4 regions of the Rhizobium sp. ERR 942 genome follow, and region 1 is predicted to be linked to each of the others. Evidence: predicted binding sites of a transcription regulator. Region 1 holds the regulator's gene; each other region holds the start of a gene.

The links. Region 1 encodes PhoB, which activates phosphate uptake and scavenging genes when phosphate is short. Its sites were predicted from a motif close to TGTCATNNANCTGTCAT; they were not measured.
Positions count from the first base shown of each region.
Region 2: the regulator PhoB is predicted to act here: its motif matches at 1,571-1,587, upstream of FBZ97_RS05940 (LTA synthase family protein).
Region 3: the regulator PhoB is predicted to act here: its motif matches at 2,859-2,875, upstream of FBZ97_RS16700 (esterase-like activity of phytase family protein).
Region 4: the regulator PhoB is predicted to act here: its motif matches at 2,156-2,172, upstream of FBZ97_RS16320 (toxic anion resistance protein).

Region 1 is NZ_VIUA01000006.1:221,214-226,175, forward strand. Features, by position in the region: gene pstA (phosphate ABC transporter permease PstA) at 1-904, shown strand, start outside; gene pstB (phosphate ABC transporter ATP-binding protein PstB) at 920-1,735, shown strand; gene phoU (phosphate signaling complex protein PhoU) at 1,786-2,499, shown strand; gene phoB (phosphate regulon transcriptional regulator PhoB) at 2,531-3,214, shown strand; one part of gene FBZ97_RS24410 (IS630 family transposase) at 3,329-3,664, shown strand; one part of gene FBZ97_RS24410 (IS630 family transposase) at 3,666-4,277, shown strand; gene FBZ97_RS24415 (GcrA family cell cycle regulator) at 4,351-4,878, opposite strand.
Region 2 is NZ_VIUA01000001.1:1,185,481-1,190,442, reverse strand. Features, by position in the region: gene FBZ97_RS05945 (NAD+ synthase) at 1-1,444, opposite strand, end outside; gene FBZ97_RS05940 (LTA synthase family protein) at 1,691-3,565, shown strand; gene FBZ97_RS05935 (DUF1003 domain-containing protein) at 3,722-4,258, shown strand; gene FBZ97_RS05930 (GFA family protein) at 4,262-4,687, opposite strand; gene FBZ97_RS05925 (3-deoxy-7-phosphoheptulonate synthase class II) at 4,847-4,962, opposite strand, start outside.
Region 3 is NZ_VIUA01000003.1:827,866-832,827, reverse strand. Features, by position in the region: gene recG (ATP-dependent DNA helicase RecG) at 1-1,160, shown strand, start outside; gene FBZ97_RS16700 (esterase-like activity of phytase family protein) at 1,205-2,692, opposite strand; gene FBZ97_RS16695 (DUF502 domain-containing protein) at 2,927-3,628, opposite strand; gene glmS (glutamine--fructose-6-phosphate transaminase (isomerizing)) at 3,806-4,962, opposite strand, start outside.
Region 4 is NZ_VIUA01000003.1:746,793-751,754, forward strand. Features, by position in the region: gene FBZ97_RS16305 (glycerophosphodiester phosphodiesterase) at 1-700, opposite strand, end outside; gene FBZ97_RS16310 (RidA family protein) at 700-1,167, opposite strand; gene FBZ97_RS16315 (cell envelope integrity EipB family protein) at 1,303-2,130, shown strand; gene FBZ97_RS16320 (toxic anion resistance protein) at 2,334-3,413, shown strand; gene FBZ97_RS16325 (substrate-binding domain-containing protein) at 3,418-4,962, shown strand, end outside.

The DNA.
Region 1 (4,962 bases):
TGCCAACTCCTCTCTCATAGGGACGACACAGAACGTCACATTCCTGGCCAGCGCCAACATCGATTCCGCCAACAAGGGGCAGATCGATCTGACCGTCAGCGAGAAGGATCGCAAGATTTCCGACCGCCAGGTCGCATGGATGAAGCAACTCAGCCAAAGCGGCGCGCTTCATAAGGCCTTCAACAGCGGTCTCTTTCTGTCGGGCAATTCGAGCCGCCCCGAAGCGGCCGGGCTTGGTGTCGCGCTGATCGGCTCGCTCTACCTGATGCTGACCGTTCTCGTACTTGCCTTGCCGGTCGGCGTTGCTGCCTCGATCTATCTGGAAGAGTTCGCACCGAAGAACCGGCTGACGGATCTGATCGAGGTCAACATCAACAATCTCGCTGCCGTCCCCTCGATCGTTTATGGCCTGTTGGGTCTCTCGGTCTTCATCAACATGATGGGGCTGCCGCGCTCGGCATCGCTGGTCGGCGGCCTTGTACTGAGCCTGATGACGCTGCCGATGATCATCATCGCCACGCGCTCCGCCTTGCGTGCTGTGCCGCCGTCGATCCGTAGCGCCGCGCTCGGTCTTGGCGCATCGCGCATGCAGATGGTCTTCCATCATGTTTTGCCGCTCGCGATGCCTGGCATTCTGACGGGCACGATCCTAGGGCTTGCCCATGCGCTCGGAGAGACCGCGCCACTGCTTCTGATCGGCATGGTCGCCTTCGTTGCCAATTATCCGACATCGCCGCTCGATCCCTCGACGGCGCTGCCGGTGCAGATCTATATGTGGGCGAGCGAAGCCGAGCGGGCCTTCGTCGAAAGGACGTCCGGCGCCATCATCGTGCTCCTCTTCTTCCTCGTCGCGATGAACATCGGCGCCATCCTGCTGCGCCGCCGCTTCGAGCGGCGCTGGTAAGGGAGGGTGCACGAAATGAACATGATGACGGAAGCTGCCAGCGAAAGAGCCTTGGCCAAGAAGATGACGACGATCCCTTACAAGATGATCGGCCAGGACGTTTCTGTGTTCTACGGCGACAAGCGGGCGCTCTTCGACGTCAATCTGAAGATCCGCGCCAATACGGTCACGGCTCTGATCGGCCCTTCCGGCTGCGGCAAGTCCACCTTTCTGCGCTGCCTCAACCGCATGAACGATACGATCGAGACCTGCCGCGTCACCGGCAAGATCACGCTCGACGATCAGGATGTCTACGACGACAGCATCGATGTCGTGGAATTGCGCGCCCGCGTCGGCATGGTCTTCCAGAAGCCCAACCCGTTTCCGAAGTCGATCTACGAGAACGTCGCCTACGGCCCGCGCATCCATGGCCTGCATCGCTCAAAGGCCGATCTCGAGCATATCGTCGAAACCAGTCTGCAGAAGGCCGGTCTATGGGGTGAGGTGAAGGATCGGCTCCATGATGCCGGCACGAGCCTGTCGGGCGGCCAGCAGCAGCGCCTCTGCATCGCGCGCGCCGTTGCTGTCAGCCCGGAGGTGATCCTGATGGATGAGCCGTGCTCGGCGCTCGATCCGATCGCAACCGCCAAGGTCGAGGATCTCATCCACGAGCTTCGGGAGAATTTTACCATCGTCATCGTGACGCATTCCATGCAGCAGGCCGCCCGTGTCTCGCAGCGTACCGCAATGTTCCATCTCGGCCACCTGGTCGAGGAGAACGACACCGATAAGATGTTCACCAATCCCGACGATTTCCGCACGCAGGATTACATCATGGGCCGTTTTGGTTGATGATGGCAGGCGCGCGGCTCCTTTCACACAGTTCACTTGAGGATAGAAAAATGGTCTCCACTCACATTCTCTCAGCCTATGACGAAGACCTGAAGTTTCTGACGCGTCGCATTGCCGAAATGGGCGGCCTGGCCGAGCAGATGGTTAGCGACAGCGTACGCGCTCTCGTCAACAGCGACGCGGCCCTGGCCCAGAAGGTCATCTCCGACGACGTCGTTCTCGACCATGCCGAGCGCGAAGTTGGTGACAAGGCGATCGTCACCATCGCTCGTCGTCAGCCGATGGCAGCGGACCTGCGCGAAATCATGGGCTCGATCCGCATCGCCTCCGATCTGGAGCGCGTCGGTGATCTCGGCAAGAATACCGCAAAGCGCGTCATCGCCGTTCAGGGCACGGGCGTGCCGCGTCGTCTCGCTCGTGGCATCGAACACCTCTCCGAACTGGCACTGAGCCAGCTCAAGGAAGTTCTTGATGTTTACGCGACCCGCTCGCCCGATAAGGCCGTGTCGATCCGCGAACGCGACGAGGAAATCGACGCCATGTACACCTCGCTCTTCCGCGAGATGCTGACCTACATGATGGAAGATCCGCGCAACATCACCACCTGCACGCATCTTCTCTTCTGCGCCAAGAACATCGAGCGCATCGGCGACCATGCCACCAACATCGCCGAGACGATCTATTACATGGCGACCGGTGCTCAGCCGGAAGGCGAGCGCCCGAAGGACGATACCGCCAACACCGTCGGCGCAGTGACGGAATAATCTGGAAGCGAAGAAAGGAGACCATAGGCGCATGGTTCCGAGAGTTGCTGTTGTAGAAGACGAGGAAGCGCTTAGCGTTCTGCTGCGCTACAATCTTGAGGCCGAAGGCTTCGAGGTCGACACGATCCTCAGAGGTGATGAGGCCGAGCTGCGTCTCCAGGAGCGCATCCCCGATCTCCTGATCCTCGACTGGATGCTCCCCGGCGTGTCCGGCATCGAGCTCTGCCGCCGGCTGCGTATGCGGCCGGAGACGGAGCGCTTGCCGATCATCATGCTGACGGCTCGCGGCGAGGAAAGCGAGCGCGTGCGCGGACTTTCGACCGGCGCGGACGATTACGTCGTCAAGCCGTTCTCGACGCCGGAGCTGATGGCCCGCGTCAAGGCGATGCTGCGGCGTGCCCGCCCGGAGGTTCTCTCCACGGTGCTGCGTTGCGGCGATATCGAGCTGGACCGCGAAACCCATCGCGTCCATCGCAAGAGCCGCGAAGTCCGGCTGGGGCCGACAGAATTCCGCCTGCTGGAGTTCCTGATGTCCTCGCCAGGGCGCGTCTTCTCGCGTTCGCAGCTGCTCGACGGCGTGTGGGGTCACGATATTTACGTCGACGAACGCACGGTCGACGTCCATGTCGGCCGCCTGCGCAAGGCGCTCAATTTCTCCAATATGCAGGATGTCATCCGCACCGTTCGCGGCGCGGGCTATTCCATGGAAGCCTGAGCGGCTCGCCGCTCGGGTGTTACTAGAGCGTTTCCGATTTATCTGAATCGGAGGGATTCCGTTTTTGGGTGTTTTGTGATTCAAGATGCTGGCTGGAATGGAGGCCAGCATCGAATGACTCGACCCCTTTCCGATGATCTTCGCAAGCGTGTTGTTGATGCGATCGAGGCCGGTGAGAGTTGCCGGTCGGTGGCGGCGCGGTTCGGTATTGCGGTGTCTTCGGCGGTGAAATGGTCGCAGCGGTATCGTTCGAGCGGCTCTGTCGCGCCCGGGAAGATGGGCGGTCACCGCAAGCGTGTTCTGGAGCCGTACCGGGCGTTTATCGTGGAGCGGATCAGCCAAACGCCGCATCTGTCACTGCATGGGTTGAAGGAAGAGCTGGCCGCACGAGGGGTGAAGGTATCCCACGACACCGTGTGGCAATTCCTGCGACGCGAGGGGCTACGGTTCAAAAAAAACACTATTCGCCCTTGAGCAGGCGCGTGCCGACATTGCGCGGCGGCGACAGCGCTGGCGGTCCTGGCAAACTGGTCTCGATCCAAAGCGGCTGGTCTTCATCGATGAAACCTGGATCAAGACCAACATGGCGCCGCTTCGAGGCTGGGGGCCGAGGGGCAAGCGTCTGCGCAGCTTCGCCCCGCACGGCCACTGGCGCACCTTGACCTTCCTCGGCGCGTTGCGCTGCGATCGGCTTGCCGCACCCTGTGTCTTTGACGGGCCGATCAACGGCCAGTGCTTTCGAGCCTATGTCGAGCAGCAACTCCTACCCGTGCTCCAACCTGGCGATATCGTCGTGATGGACAACCTCGGCTCTCATAAATCAGTCGCCATCCGGCAGATGATCCGTGATGCTGGTGCGCGGCTCTGGTATCTGCCGCCCTATTCTCCTGACCTTAATCCGATCGAACAAGCCTTCGCCAAAATCAAGCACTGGATGCGCTTGGCTCAGAAGCGAACCATCGATGACACCTGGCGCTACATCGGACACCTCGTCACAACCATCGAGCCTAGCGAATGCAGCAACTACTTCGCCAACGCCGGATACGCTTCCGTCAAAACCTGAAAAGCTCTAAATAGCGGCGGAAATAGAAAAACGGGCCTCGAGGGGCCCGTTTCTCTTTGTCTTGCGGTAACTTTCAGCCGTTGTTGCGACGGCGGTCATGCACCGGCTGGTAGGCCATGCGCTGATGATAGGTGCAGTAGGGCGACGAATCCGGGCTGTCATTGCCGCAGAAGTGGAAGTCGTCCTTCAGCGGGTCCCCGACCGGCCATTTGCAGGTGCGTTCCGTCAGCTCCGTCAGGCCGAGGCGGCGGGAGATCGGAACGACGACGTTCGATGCCGGGCGATACTGAATTTCATTGACGGAATCGATCTCGATCTCTTCCTTCAACATGGTTGCACCCTGCTGGCGGGCGACCACAGTGCGGGTAGCGACGCGCGAGCCATAGGTCGTTGCGCGAGGAGCCGCGGCACTGCGCTTTGGCGTGCGCGCCGCGGTTGCCGTGCCGCCTGCCTTCGCTCGGCCAGGAAGGTTCAGGCGGTGCACCTTGCCGATAACGGCATTACGGCTCACGCCACCGAGCTGCGCAGCGATCTGGCTGGCGCTCAACCCTTCGGACCATAGCTTTTTCAGCTTCTCGACGCGTTCGTCTGTCCAATTCATGCCCTGTCTCCGCTGTCGCGTTTCCGATGGCAGAATCCCTCACCATTGCCTCGCATGGGAACGAGGCGCGAAACGCTCTAAAAT
Region 2 (4,962 bases), on a different contig from region 1:
AATCCTGGTCCGTCTGGTTCGGCCTTAGTTCCGCCGAAGGCGCCTTGTCGATGATATTATGGGGAATGACCTCGCCCGAAGGGCCGAGCGCGCCCGGCGGCACGTGCAGGTTGCGCCAGCGCGACAGCGCATAGACCTGCATCTTGTAGAGATCCTTGATCGGGTTGAAGCCGCCGTTCATGTCGCCATAAAGCGTGGCGTATCCGACAGACATTTCCGACTTGTTGCCCGTCGTCACCACCATCGAACCGAACTTGTTGGAGATCGCCATCAGGATGGTGCCACGGGCGCGGCTCTGCAGGTTTTCCTCGGTGATGCCGCTTTCCGTGCCTTCGAAAAGATCAGACAGAGCCGAACTGAAGCCGGTAACGGGATCCTCAATCGGCACGATGTCATAACGGCAGCCGAGCGCCTTGGCGCAATCGGCCGCATCCTTCAACGAATCCTGCGACGTATAGCGGTAAGGCAGCATGACGGTGCGCACACGCTCTTCGCCGAGCGCGTCGACCGCGATCGCTGCGCAGATCGCCGAGTCGATGCCGCCGGACAGGCCAAGCACGACCGACTTGAAGCCGTTCTTGTTGACATAGTCGCGGAAGCCCAGCAGGCAGGCGCGATAATCCGCCTCCTCGCCCTCCGGAATATGGGCCATCGGCCCTTCGGCGCAATGCCAGCCATCGCCATTCTTCTTCCAGGTCGTCACCGCCAGCGCGGTCTCGAACTGGCTCATCTGGAAGGCCAGGGTCTTGTCTGCATTGAAACCGAAGCTGGCGCCATCGAAAACCAGTTCGTCCTGGCCGCCGAGCTGGGCGGCATAGATCATCGGCAGGCCCGTCTCGATGACCTGCTTCAGCACGACTTGATGGCGCACGTCGACCTTGCCGCGATAGTACGGCGAGCCATTCGGCGACAGAAGGATTTCCGCACCGCTCTCAGCCAGCGTCTCGCAGACGCCGAGCTCGCCCCAGATGTCCTCGCAGATCGGGATACCCAGCCGCACGCCGCGGAAATTGACCGGACCGGGCATGGCACCCTGGTCGAAGACGCGCTTTTCGTCGAACTCGCCGTAGTTCGGTAGGTCTACCTTGTCACGGATCGCAATCACCTTGCCGCCATTGAGCACGGCAATCGAATTGTAGCGGCCCGCCTCGTCCTGCCGGGGAAAGCCGATGATCACGCCAGGGCCGCCATCGGCCGTATCGGCAGCCAGAGCCTCGACCGCTTTCCAGCAGGCGCGGATGAATGCCGGCTTCAGCACGAGATCTTCCGGCGGATAGCCGGAAATGAACAACTCCGTCAGCAGGACGATCTGCGCGCCTTCGCGCGCCGCTTCGGCCCGGGCCTCACGCGCCTTGGCGAGATTGCCGGAGACGTCGCCGACCGTCGGATTGAGCTGCGCGACGGCGATGCGGATGGTGTGGGTAATCTGGCTTTGCTCTGTCATGCCATACATTTAGCGATGCCATCTTTCTTCCGCAACCGCCTTCCTTCCCGCACACGCATCAAAGATCGCACTACGCGCAGAGGAGGTATTTTTGCCCCAAAAAATACCAGGCCAGCCTTGCGGTTCATGAAGCATTCATGACAGAAGCGTGACGCTTATATGAATATTTTGTAGCTTTTGGAGAAAGCATTGGTCGCATTGGTCATCGTGTCCGCCTTGGCGGGCAAGCTTGCCCTTTTCCAGAAGATCGGCGCGGCAAAACAGAAGTCTGCCGCTCTGCGCCTGCTTCTGAGCCTTACGCTGACCCTCCTTTTCTCCCTGTCCATCGTTATGACGGTCGAATGGGTTGCACGCGGCGAATTCGCCTCCGCTTGGACCTATCTCCTTTCCCCGTCCCGTCCGGGCCTTGCCACCATCGGCGTTGTCATGCTGACCATGCTGACACTGGATGCCTTGATCGGTCGCGCGCATCTATCCGCTTTGATCGTCGCTCCAGTGCTGCTCATACCGGCCTTCATTTCCAGCCAGAAGCAGAATTTTCTCTCCGATCCGCTCTACCCTTCGGACTTCCTGTTTGGGCGGCAGATCATGGAGCTGATGCCGGTCATGGTACGTGATCGCCCTTGGACGGCGATTGCCCTGGCAATCGGCATCATCGCCGGCACCGGCGCCATGATCCTGTTCTGGCGCTATATCCGGAGCCACACGGTCGCACTTTCGCGAAACGAGCGCCTTGCCCGGCTTTCGATCTGCCTGCCGCTGGCAGCACTTTTCGCCTCACAGATGGACCCCACACAATATTCCTATGTTCGCGAGAAGCTGGGGATCATACCGATCGTCTGGGACCAGACGGAAAATTACAACCACAACGGCTTCATCGTCGCCTTCGCGCTGAACCTGCCCATGGCCGACATCAAGTCACCGGCCGGATACGGCCCTGGCGCCATCGACGCCATGCCCGCAAGAAATTACGGCTATCTCTCCGGTCCGCGCCAAAAGCCCGACATTATCATGCTGATGAGCGAATCCCTCTGGGATCCAACGCGGCTTTCCAACATCGCCTTCACACCGGATCCGATGCCGACGATCCGCGCCAGACAATCGGGCAATGTCTTCTCGCCGGAATTTGGCGGCATGACCGCCAATGTCGAGTTCGAGGCACTGACGGGTTTTTCCAACGCCTTTCTCCCCTATGGCAGCATTCCCTATCAGCAATATGTGCGCCGCCCGCTGCCGTCGCTTGCCACTTTCTTCCGCGGCGAAGGCTATACGGCGCGCGCACTGCATCCCTTCAGCGGCTGGTTCTGGAACCGTAACGAGGTCTACAGGGCTTTCGGCTTCGAAGAATTTCATACCCAGGAGACTTTGCCGCCCATGGATAAACGCGGCATGTTCGCCGCCGACGACTCCCTTATGAAGGAAATCATGAGCGAAGGAGACGCCGCCGAGCGTCCCTTCTTCTTCTTCGCGGTCACTCTTCAGGGACATGGGCCTTACGAAGCCGACCGCTATTCTGAGAATACCGTCGATATCGCGGGCAATTTGAACGACGATGACCGCGCGGCGCTCGCTACCTATGCACAGGGCGTTCGCGAAGCCGATGACAGCCTGAAGATGCTGATGGATTGGGCCGAAAAGCGCGACCGGGAAACCATTATCGTCCTCTGGGGCGATCATCTGCCGCCGCTCGGCAGCGTCTATCCGAACACCGGCTACATGCCGCAGCAGGTGGCAACCCGCAAGGCACCGCTCGACGTCATGAAGAAGGAGCACGAAACGCCGCTCGTCGTCTGGTCGAGCAAGAAGGGCGTTCGCAAGGATATCGGTACCATCAGCCCCTCGCAGCTGCCCTATCACCTGCTGAAAACGGCAGGCTATGAGCATCCTTTCTACACGGGCTTTCTCGGCCGCGTGCAGAAGAAATACAACATCGTCGACCGCTATCAGCTGGCAACCCGCGACAGCCAGACCTTCCCCGATTGGGGCCGCAAGGAGCCGGAGCTTGACCCGACCGTGCGCGACTATCGCTATCTGCAGCACGACATGATGTTCGGCCACCAATATGGTTTGGAGCGCTTCTTCCCGTCTCATGCGGAGCTAATGGACCAGGAAGACAGCTAGCCCATTATAAACATGAGTTAGTGCGGGTGTTTTTTGCGATAACAGTACGCGCAGCAGCTCCATGCGCAATCGAGTTTGAAACCCTTCCCTCGTTGCATTTTTCCCCATTGGTCGAATAGTTGCATTCAATGCCACAAGGACCTTGGAGCCCTCCCAATGCATAATCTTCCCAACTTCGTTCATCTGCATTTTGACAAGACAGCCGATCAGCTCGGCGATATCGAAAAGCGCGTTCTTAAAAAGGCGCACGAGCGGAAAATCATCTCCACCGATATCAACGCCGCCATCTCGGCGGAATCCTCCCGGGGGCAGCGTCTCGCAGACAGCATCGCCCGTGTCGGCGGCTCATGGTCCTTCATTATCGCCTTCCTGCTGTTTCTGGCCTTCTGGTGCGTCATCAACACGATCCTCCTCACCACGAACGCCTTCGACCCCTACCCCTTCATCTTCCTGAATCTCGTTCTCTCCATGCTCGCCGCCATCCAAGCGCCGATCATCATGATGTCACAGAACCGGCAGGCCGAGCGGGATCGTTTCGAGGCGGCCAAGGATTATGAAGTCAATCTCAAGTCCGAGCTGGAAGTGCTGTCCCTGCATCAGAAGATCGATATGCAGGTGTTGACCGAGCTTGCGGTGGTGCGTGAAGAACTCGCCAAACTGAGCAAGCTCGTTACCGAAAAAGGCAGTATCTGAGGGTCAATCGGAGGGGCCGCCCGTCAACAGCCCCGGTCGCCCCTGCCGATATTGCGGCAGTCCGTCGCTGATCTCGTAATAATCGCCCTTGTCGGCGCAATAGATATGATAGCCCATCTCAAGGCCGCTCGGCTGATCGAACAGACCGGCCATGATCGATATTTCCTCGGCGCCATCGGCCACCCAAAACAGAGCCGAGCCGCAGATCCTGCAAAAGCCGCGGCGAGCGAATGTGCTGGCACGATACCAGGTGATCGCCTCTTCTCCGTCGATGACAAGATTTTCGCGTGCGACATTGGTCGCGGCATAATAGAGGCCGGTCTGTTTGCGGCACTGCGAACAATGGCAGGCGACGACCTCGCGCAGCTTGCCATGCGCCCTGAAACGTACGCTGCCGCAAAGGCAGGCTCCCGTGTGTTCGTCGCTCATCATCGCTCCCCTTGTTTTGAAGGCAGCCTTCCCGAGAACGGAATTTGGGTCAATTTCAAAGAACTGAAGCGTCTTTCAGCCGAGCTGATCGCTCCTAGCCCAAAAGCGAACGGGCCGGTTTTCGCCGGCCCGTTCGAGAGATCATGAATGCGGCTTCGCTCAGCCGTGTGCGCGCATACGCTTCTCGTCCCGACCGCCCTTCATCCGCTCAGCGAGCAGGAAGGCGAGTTCCAGCGCCTGGTCGGCATTGAGACGGGGGTCGCAATGCGTGTGAT
Region 3 (4,962 bases), on a different contig from region 1:
CCGCCGTGATCGAAAGCGGCGGCCAGGCCGTGTTGATGGCACCGACCGAAATCCTGGCGCGTCAGCATCATGCAACGATTTCAAAATTCGCAGCGAGTGCAAACCTTTCCGTCGAAGTTCTCACAGGCCGCACAAAGGGACGCGAGCGGGATGCGATCCTCGAGCGCATTGCTTCCGGGGAAGCACAGATCATCATCGGCACGCATGCTCTCTTCCAGGACAGCGTCGCCTATACCAACCTCATGCTGGCTGTGGTCGACGAGCAGCACCGCTTCGGCGTTCACCAACGCCTGCGCCTGACCGCGAAGGGCATCTCGCCGCATATGCTCGTGATGACCGCGACGCCCATACCGCGAACGCTTGTGCTCGCCGCCTTCGGCGATATGGACGTTTCGAAGCTCACCGAGAAGCCGGCGGGACGCAAGCCGATCCAAACGATCACCATTCCGAATGAACGAACCGGCGATATCGTCGCGCGCCTGAGAAGCGCGCTATCTGAGGGTAAAAAAGCCTATTGGATATGCCCACTTGTGGAAGAATCTGAAGAATCCGATTTAATGTCGGTCGAAGAGCGTTACGAGACGCTGACGAGAGCGCTCGGGCCTGGCATTGGCCTCATCCATGGCCGGATGAGCGGCCCGGAAAAAGACGCCGTGATGATGGCCTTCAAGAATGGCGAGATCCGCCTGCTTGTGGCCACGACCGTCGTCGAAGTGGGTGTCGACGTGCCGGACGCGACCATCATGGTCATCGAACATGCCGAGCGCTTTGGCCTAGCGCAGCTTCACCAATTGCGCGGACGTGTCGGTCGCGGTGCCGAAGCCTCGACCTGTATCCTGCTCTACAAAGGCCCCCTTGGTGAAACTGGGCATGCGCGGCTGTCGATCATGCGCGAGACGGAAGACGGCTTCCGCATTGCCGAGGAGGATTTGAAGCTGCGCGGCGAAGGCGAGCTTCTCGGCACGCGCCAGTCCGGAACACCAGGCTTCCGCATCGCCAGCCTGGAAGCCCATGCCGATCTTCTGGAAATTGCCCGCAAGGATGCCGCCTATCTCATTGAGCGCGATCCGGAGCTCACCAGCGAGCGTGGCAGTGCGGTACGCACCCTGCTCTATCTCTTCCGTCGCGACGAGGCGATCCGGTTCCTGCGAGCGGGGTGAGCGGATGGACGCGTTAGCCGCGTCCATCCCTGTCTCTCACGACATTACTTTGCGGCGAGGCCGGGAATGGTGACCTGGAACACCTGGAACATGGTGTCGACATCGGCACCGCTTTCATCCTTGTAGGCGGCTCCGACCTGGAAACCGTCCTGGGTGATGAAGTCGTTATCATTGGCAACGAACAGGAAGTAGTCGTCGGGCAGCTTCGGATCCTGAACGCTGACGATCGACATGGCCTCCCACTTTTCCGAGAGGTTGTTACGGTCGTTCGGCGCGCCATTGTGCAGACCGAAGCGCGCAAGATCGGCGCTGTCGTTGATGTCGATGAACTGGCTGACGACAGCCGGCTTGACGGAGGGATCAAGAACGCCCTTTGGCGCGACAGCCGTGTCGCCGTCGAACTTGCCGCCGGCAATATCGGTGGCAGCGGACACATCGACGGCAACGATGCTACGATAGAGCGACTTATCGCCCTTCTGGCCATAACCATTGTTGCTGTCGCGCGCCAGCATCAGGAAGCTTGTCGGTGAGAGTGCCACGATTTCGCTTTGCGCGGCGACGGCCGTCTTGCCCTTTTCATTGGTAAAGACAGGCAAAGGCACGACATATTCGTGCACCAGTTTCAGATGGTCGAGATCGGCGGCATCATAGACCAGGGCGCGTGTATTCTGCCTGGTAGAGCTGGAATCGCCACCGTCCTGGCGGGTCGCGGACTGAAGCACGACGATCAGGAACTTGCCGTCCGGCGTCAGGGACATCCCCTCGAAGCCCTGATTATTTTGGCGACCGCTGGTCGGATCCTTCGGATCGGGCGCGGCTTCACCGGGACCGGGATTGTTCGAGGAGAAATTCACGGCGCCGTTGCGCATCGGCAGAAACGCCGCCGGCGGCGCCGTGGCCGAGATCATGCGCCCGTCTGCCGAGAAGCGATAGATGTAGGGACCGTATTCGTCACTGATGAACATCGAACCGTCGGGCAGCCGAGCAATAGCTTCGTTATCGAGCGAGATCTTGCCGCTCGGTGCCTGCGGCAAAAGCGGCATACCGCTTTCTGCCTGGCGAACGCCGTTGGCGGGGTCGAGGCCGGTGGTTTCGTTGCCCTTGTTGTCTTTCAAAAGCAGAGTATCCGCGAGCTTGGCCTCGACGCCCGACTGTTCCTGGCCGGCCGGCGGCGTCGCCCCGGGAGCAACCGGCGTCAGCTTGATATCGATGATGTTGAGACGTCCGCGATAATCGGTGGTGCCGGCGACATTATAGCCGCGGTCCGGCAGCAGCCAGAGCGAACCCTTATAGGTGCCGTCGGCATTGCGAACCCAGCTCTTGGTGTCGATCGACATGCCCGAACCGGAGCCGAAGGTTTCGCCGAACTTGTCGCGCAGATTGGCGGGGATACGACCGACGGCGACACGTCCCTTGTTGACGAGCGTCACGCCCTGGACTGCGATGGAATTATCAGCAAGCGCCGCGACCGGTGCAGAAAAAACAAATATGGCCAGCGCGGCCGACAACAGCGGCAAGCTCTTCGAATGCATATATTTCAAGACAATATCCTCCAGTGAAAATACGTATGGAGACAATGAGATCCATCTCCGACCCGCTCTCAAGCTGCGTCGAAGAACAACAGCCGGGGTCGAAACTCCGAATGTTTGATGAGATGCATCCGATTGCCTGTCCCGTAGGACGATCTAAGGCGTCAATATGATAGAGACATGACAGTTCGCGCGATACGCGAGGCCAGGCAACCTACGACAGGAACGGGAGCGTTTCTAAGTCAGCGATTTTATCTGAACGGGCCTGGGCAGCCCCTTTGCCGCGACGAGCTCTTCCTTGTATTCGGGCGATACAAGTCCGCCCGAGATCAGCAGTTTGGCGCCATCCTCCGGGCTCATGTCGAGCACCGTGATCTTTTCGCGTGGCACGAAAACCAGAAAGCCGGCCGTGGGCACAGGTGTCGGCGGCAGGAAGACCGCCACCATGTCCTGCCCCATGGCATTGAATTTCGAGGCGATCTCCCCTTTGGCATCGGTCGATATGAAAACCATCGACCAGAGGCCCGGGCTTGGATATTCGATCAGCCCGACCTTCTTGAAGGATGTGCCCTGCTCTTTCAGCACAGTCTCGAAGATCTGCTTGACGCTCTTATATATGGTCCGCACCAGCGGCACGCGGTTGACGATCGACTCCCCGAAGCGGACGATGCTCTGGCCAATCAGGTTCTTGGCGAGGAAACCAACGATCGTGATGAAGATCATCGCGATCACCAGGCCGGTCCCCGGAACGGCGAAGTTCAGATAGCTTTCGGGATCATAGCGCGCGGGAATATAGGGGCGAACCCAGCTATCGGCCCAATGAACGACGGACCAGGTCAGCCAGAGCGTGATGGCGATCGGTGCGCAGATAATCAGGCCGGCCAGGAAATTGTTTCTGATCCGCGTCGTCACGGACATCTTGATGAGTTTTTCAGTCATTCGCCGCTCGAAAACTCCGTTCCGCCGCCTACTGCTACCCGGCAAATCCTCCCCACCATCTCAGTATGGGAATCGTGCCAGAAATCTGCGCGGCATACAACCCGCCAGCCGCGTCCGCGAGCCGAACAAACGTCCGGCTCACGATGACGTGACGGCAAATGCGGGACGGAAGTTGTCCTATTCCACGGTGACCGATTTGGCGAGATTGCGCGGCTGATCGACGTCCGTGCCCATGAAGACAGCCGTATGATAGGCAAGCAATTGAATCGGCAGCGAGAATATGATCGGTGCGATGATCTCGTCGACGACGGGCAAGGTGATGGTCGCCATGGTCGGCAATGTCGAGGCTGCCGCACCAAGCTCATCCGTGATGAAGATGATTCGGCCGCCGCGTGCTGCCACTTCCTGCATGTTGGAAACGGTCTTGTCAAAGAAGCGGTCATGCGGAGCAATGACGATGACGGGCATATTCTCGTCGATCAGCGCGATCGGCCCGTGCTTCAATTCGCCGGCCGCATAGCCCTCTGCGTGGATGTAGGAAATCTCCTTAAGTTTCAGCGCGCCTTCCATGGCGAGCGGGAAGCTCGTGCCGCGACCAAGATAGAGCACATCCTTGAACTTCGAGATTTCGCGCGACAGGCTTTCCATCTGCGGCTGGATGATATTCAGCACATTCGCCATGATACGCGGCATCTCGACGAGATGGCGCACCATCCCTTCCTCATCCTTGGCACTGACAGTACCGCGAGAAACGCCTGCTCCGATCGCGAGCGATGCGAGAACCGCAAGCTGGCAGGTGAAAGCCTTCGTCGAGGCGACGCCGATCTCGGGACCAGCCAGGATCGGAAACACCGCGTCGGATTCACGCGCGATGGTCGATTCCCTGACGTTGACCACGGCTCCGATCTTCAGGCCGTTGTCCCGGCAGTAGCGCAGCGAAGCCAAGGTATCCGCGGTTTCGCCGGATTGGGATATGAACAGCGCCGCCTGCGACGGCGACAACGGCATTTCGCGATAGCGGAATTCGGAGGCCACATCGATTTCGACCGGAAGACGCGCATAGCGCTCGAACCAGTATTTGCCGATCAGGCCGGCAAGATAGGCGGTGCCGCAAGCCGAAATCGCAAGGCCGGACACGCCGCCGAAATCTATGGCCGAGACATCCGGGCGCACGCGATGGCTGGCGAAATCGACATAGTGGCTGAGCGCATGGGAAATGACTTCCGGCTGCTCGTAGATTTCCTTTTCCATGAAGTGGCGATGATTGCCCTTATCGACGACATAGGCGGTCGCCTGGGAAATCTGCCGTGGCCTCGTCACCTCATTGCCGTTGA
Region 4 (4,962 bases), on a different contig from region 1:
CAAAACCTTCGAAGGTCATCTGGTCTGCATTGGCAAATGTATGTTTGCGGGCCGCTTCGTCGCGCACGGTCCAGGTGATGACCGGAATACCACGCTGGCGTTGCGCCGTAACAAAGGGGTTCGGCAGGTGGCCGTAGAAGTACGAGATGAAGTCTAGCCCAAGATGCATGGCTTCGTCATGCTGAAAAAACGTCTCAGGCTTGTTTCCTTCAGCCGTCAGTCCGACAGGGTAGGGCGCTTCCAGCGCCTTGAGGTCCTTGAGCAGCCAATGATCGAAGCTCATCAGCGCCACATGCCCCTTGTAGCCTTCCAGCACTTCGAGCACGGATTCGGCAAAGCCATCGTCATCGCCTTCGCGTCCCTTGAGCTCCAGCACCAGCGGCACCTTGCCGTCGCAGAGCCGCAGGAGCTGCTTCAGCGTGGGGATCTTGTCCCTGGTACCGCCGACCGACAGCAGCCCGAGCTCGGCCGAGGTGCGTTCGCGCACTTCGCCCGGCAGATTGCAGACGCGCTGGAGGTCGTCGTCATGAAAGACCACCGGAACGCCGTCGGAGGCGTAGTGTAGGTCGCATTCGATGGCAAAGCCCGCCTCGATGGCACGGCTGAAGGCGGAGAGTGTATTTTCCCAGACTTCCTTGTTCATGTCATGATAGCCGCGGTGAGCGACCGGACGCTCGGTCAACCAGGCAAGCTCGCTCATTATGCAATTTCCAGAATAGCATCGATTTCAACGGCGGCATTGAGCGGCAGGGCGGCCATGCCGACGGCGGCGCGGGCATGCTTGCCGGCTTCGCCAAGCACGTTTGCCAGAAGATTGGATGCGCCGTTGATCACAAGGTGTTGTTCGACGAAATCGGGCGTCGAGGCGACGAAGCCGTTGAGCTTGATCAGCCGCTTGATCCGGCCGAGATCGCCGCCGAGGGCAGCTTTCGCCTGGGCGAGAATATTGATGGCACAAAGCTCGGCCGCTCGCTGTCCGCCGGCAACATCGACATCCTTGCCGAGATGACCCGTGACGCCGATCTTGCCGTTTTCCATCGGCAGCTGTCCCGACAGATAGAGAAGATTGCCGCTGATGACATAGGGAACGTAGTTGGCGGCCGGTGCTGCAGCTTGCGGCAGAACGATGCCGAGTTCCTTCAGGCGGCCCTCGATAGCGTCGGACATTATTCATCTCCCGTTTTGTTGTAAAAACTTCAAAAATCCGGCATCAAGACTAAATTCGGTCACTTAGGATCGGCAGCCTCGTTCAGCCGAAAGCGTTCTTATAACATCGCGTGCGAGTCCAACAGGAGATAATGAATGTTCCGCTCGAGTCTTGCTGCTACCGTCGTTTCGGGCCTGAGCATTCTGTCACTGGGAACCTCGGCAGCCCATGCTGCCGGTCCGAGCGGGCTGATCGCGCATCGCGCCGTCTATGATCTTGAACTGAAGGATGCCTCCGATCGCTCCGGCATCTCCGGCATGGTCGGCCGCATGGTCTATGAGTTCGAAGGCTCCGATTGCACCGGATTCACCACCAATTTCCGCTTCGTGACGAAGATCGATACGGGGGACTCAACGCGCGTCAGCGACCAGCAGACGACGACCTTCGAGGATCTCGGCAAGCGGCTGTTCCGCTTCGAGACCAAGTCCTATACTGACAGCCAGCTCGACAAGGATGTGCGCGGCGCCGCAAGCGACGACCAGAAGGGCATCAAGGTCGACCTCACCCAGCCGCACAACAAGCAGGTCCAGATCATCGAGAGCCGTTTCCCGACGGAGCATATGCTCGACATTATCCACAATGCGAAGCTCGGCAAGAATTTCTTCGAGGCGCAAGTTTTCGACGGTTCCGACGATGGGGACAAGCCGCTGATCGCCACCACCGTCGTCGGCAAGGAACAGACGCCGGCGACCGATGATCCCGATGCCGACAAGGCTGGCGCCTTCTCCAAGGCGCCTTTTTGGCCGGTGACCGTGGCTTATTTCAACGAAAAGTCCACCGGCGACGCCATGCCCGTCTACCGGATGTCCTTTAAACTCTACGAGAACGGCATCACGCGCGACCTCACCATGGATTATGGTGACTTCGTGCTGACCGGCAAGCTCACCAAGCTTGAAGTTCTCGGTACGAAGGCGTGCCAATAGACTCTCGTTCAACGTGCAAAACCTCTGTCATAAAACTGTGATCCAAGTTTCACTATTGTGTGAAACGATCGACACGCAGAAGTAAGTGCAGATTCCCTCTGCTTCGATCTGAAATTGTAGTGGGGCGCGCGGGGGCATCGTCTTGGGGCGATTGGCAATTTTTGCGGTCGGCTCCCGAGTCTATGGACGAGAAAGCACGACCTATGAGCAATACCGGTATCTCCACGAGTTCCAATAATACGCTGCCGGTCGTCACGGCCGATCCGGCGGAAATCGCCCGCATCGGCGACAGCATAGATCTGACCGACAGGGCCGGCATTTCCGTCTATGGCGACCGTGCCCAGCAGGCCGTTTCCGATTATTCCGATCGTATCCTGCGCGAGGTGCGCAACCGCGATCTCGGCGAAGTCGGCAAGTTGCTGACCGATATCATCGTCAAGTCGAAGAAGCTCGATCCTGCCTCGTTGAAGGACGAGGGCTTCCTATCGCGGATGTTTTCCTCGTTCAGGGCGAAGCTGGAGCGTTTCAAGGAGCAGTTCGAGGACGTGGCTGGCCAGATCGACCGCATCGGACTGGAGCTTGATCGCCACAAAGACATTCTGCGCCGCGATATCGCTCTCCTCGATGACCTGCATGAGGAGACCAAGCAATCCATCGTACAGCTCGACGCCTATGTGCAGGCTGGAAAGACGTTTGCCGAGCGCTTCCGCGCGACGGAGCTTCCCCGGCTGAAAAGTGCCGCTGATGCGGCTTCGGCCAATCCCGGCGGCGGCATGCTGGAAGCGCAGGTCTATCAGGACAGCCTCCAGGCTCTCGACCGGTTGGAAAAGCGGGTCTTCTACCTGCAGCAGGCGCGCCAACTCGGCATTCAGCAATTGCCGCAGATCCGTATCGTTCAGGCCGGTGACGAAACCCTGATCGAGAACCTGCAGGCGACGTCGGCACTGACCGTGCCGGCCTGGAAGCAGAAGATGGTGATCCTGCTGGGCCTGACCCAGCAGAAGTCCGCGCTCGAACTGCAGAGGACCGTCACCGACGCCACCAACGACATGATCCGCCAGGCATCGAAAATGATGAAGGATCAGGCGATTGCCATAGAACAGCAATCGCAGCGCGGTATCGTCGACATCGACACGCTTGCTGCCGCCAACCGCGATCTGATCGACACGATCGGTGGCGTCCTGAAGGTGCAGGAGGATGGCCGCGCCAAGCGGGCCGAGGCCGAGCAGCGAATGCAGAAAATGACCATTGAGCTCAAGAAGGCGATGATCGAGGCGCGGTGAACCCATGGCAATCCGCACTTTTGCTACCGCGCTGACGCTGGCAGGCACACTCCTGTTGAGCAGCTGCAATGTCGGCGAGCAGGTCTCGAAATTCTCGATCATTTCCGGTTCTGAAAACACCGTCCTGCAGCCGATCGTCGAAGAGTTCTGCAAGGAGAAGAAGGCGACTTGCAGCTTCAGCTATGAGGGTACGCTGGATATCGGTCTGGCACTCCAGAGCGAACAGGGCGTCGAACAGGATGCCGTCTGGCCGGCGTCGAGCGTCTGGGTCGATATGTTCGACACCAAGCGTCGCGTGAAGTCGCTGACATCGGTCGCGCAGATGCCTGTTATTCTCGGCGTGCGCAAATCCAAAGCCGAGGCGCTCGGCTGGGTCGGCAAGCCGGTCTATATGAAGGACATACTGGCGGCAGTGAAAAGCGGTTCGCTGAAGTTTCTCATGACATCGGCCACGCAATCCAATTCCGGCGCCAGTGCCTATCTTGCCATGCTGTCGAGTGCGCTCGGCAACAAACCGGTGATAGAGCCGGGCGATCTCGACAAGCCGGATGTCCAGAGCACGGTTCGCGCGCTGCTTGGCGGTGTGGAGCGTTCTTCGGGCTCGTCGGGCTGGCTTGCAGATCTCTATACCGACTCCGCCGGCAAGGGTGTGCTTTACGACGCCATGTGGAATTACGAAGCGATTCTGAAGGAAACCAATGACAAGCTTGCCGGCATGGGCAAGGAGCCACTCTATGCCATCTACCCCGCCGATGGCGTCGTCGTCGCCGATTCGCCTATCGGCTTTGTCGATCATGGGCGAGGGCAGGAGCTCGAGACCTTCTTCAACCAGCTCGTCGACTATCTGCGTTCCGCGCCAGTGCAGAAACGCATTGCCGATACGGGTCGCCGCATCCCGCTCTCCGATATTGCCGCCAAGCCGGACCTGACATGGAATTTCGATCCGACCCGGATCGTGACGGCCATCCGCATGCCGGAGCCTGCCATGATCCGCCAGGCGCTTGATCTTTATCAGGTGGCGCTGCGCAAGCCTTCGCTGACGGCTCTCTGCCTCGATTTTTCGGGCTCGATGGCGGGCAAGGGCGAAGAACAGCTTCAGGCGGCCATGCAATTCCTGTTCAACCCGGAAGAAACAGGCAAGGTCCTGGCGCAATGGACGCCAGCCGATCGCATCATCGTCATTCCCTTTGACGCCAATGTGCGCACCACGATCGAGGCGACGGGGAGGCCCGATCAGCAAAAGATGTTGGTCGAAAGGGTCTCGCGTCAGCATGCGGGTGGAGGTACTGATATGTATGCCTGTGCGAGCAAGGCGCTCGACTGGATGAAGTCGACGCAAGAGCTGTCATCCTACTTGCCCGCGATCGTCATCATGACGGATGGAAAATCCGATGATGGGAATGGCTATTTCATGAGCCGGTGGGCATCTGTAAGCCCGCATGTGCCAGTGTTCGGCATCACCTTCGGCGATGCCGACAAGCGGCAGCTCGATGCGCTCGCGCAGGAGACCTCGGCGCGCGTCTTCGACGGCCGTGGTGATCTGGTCAGC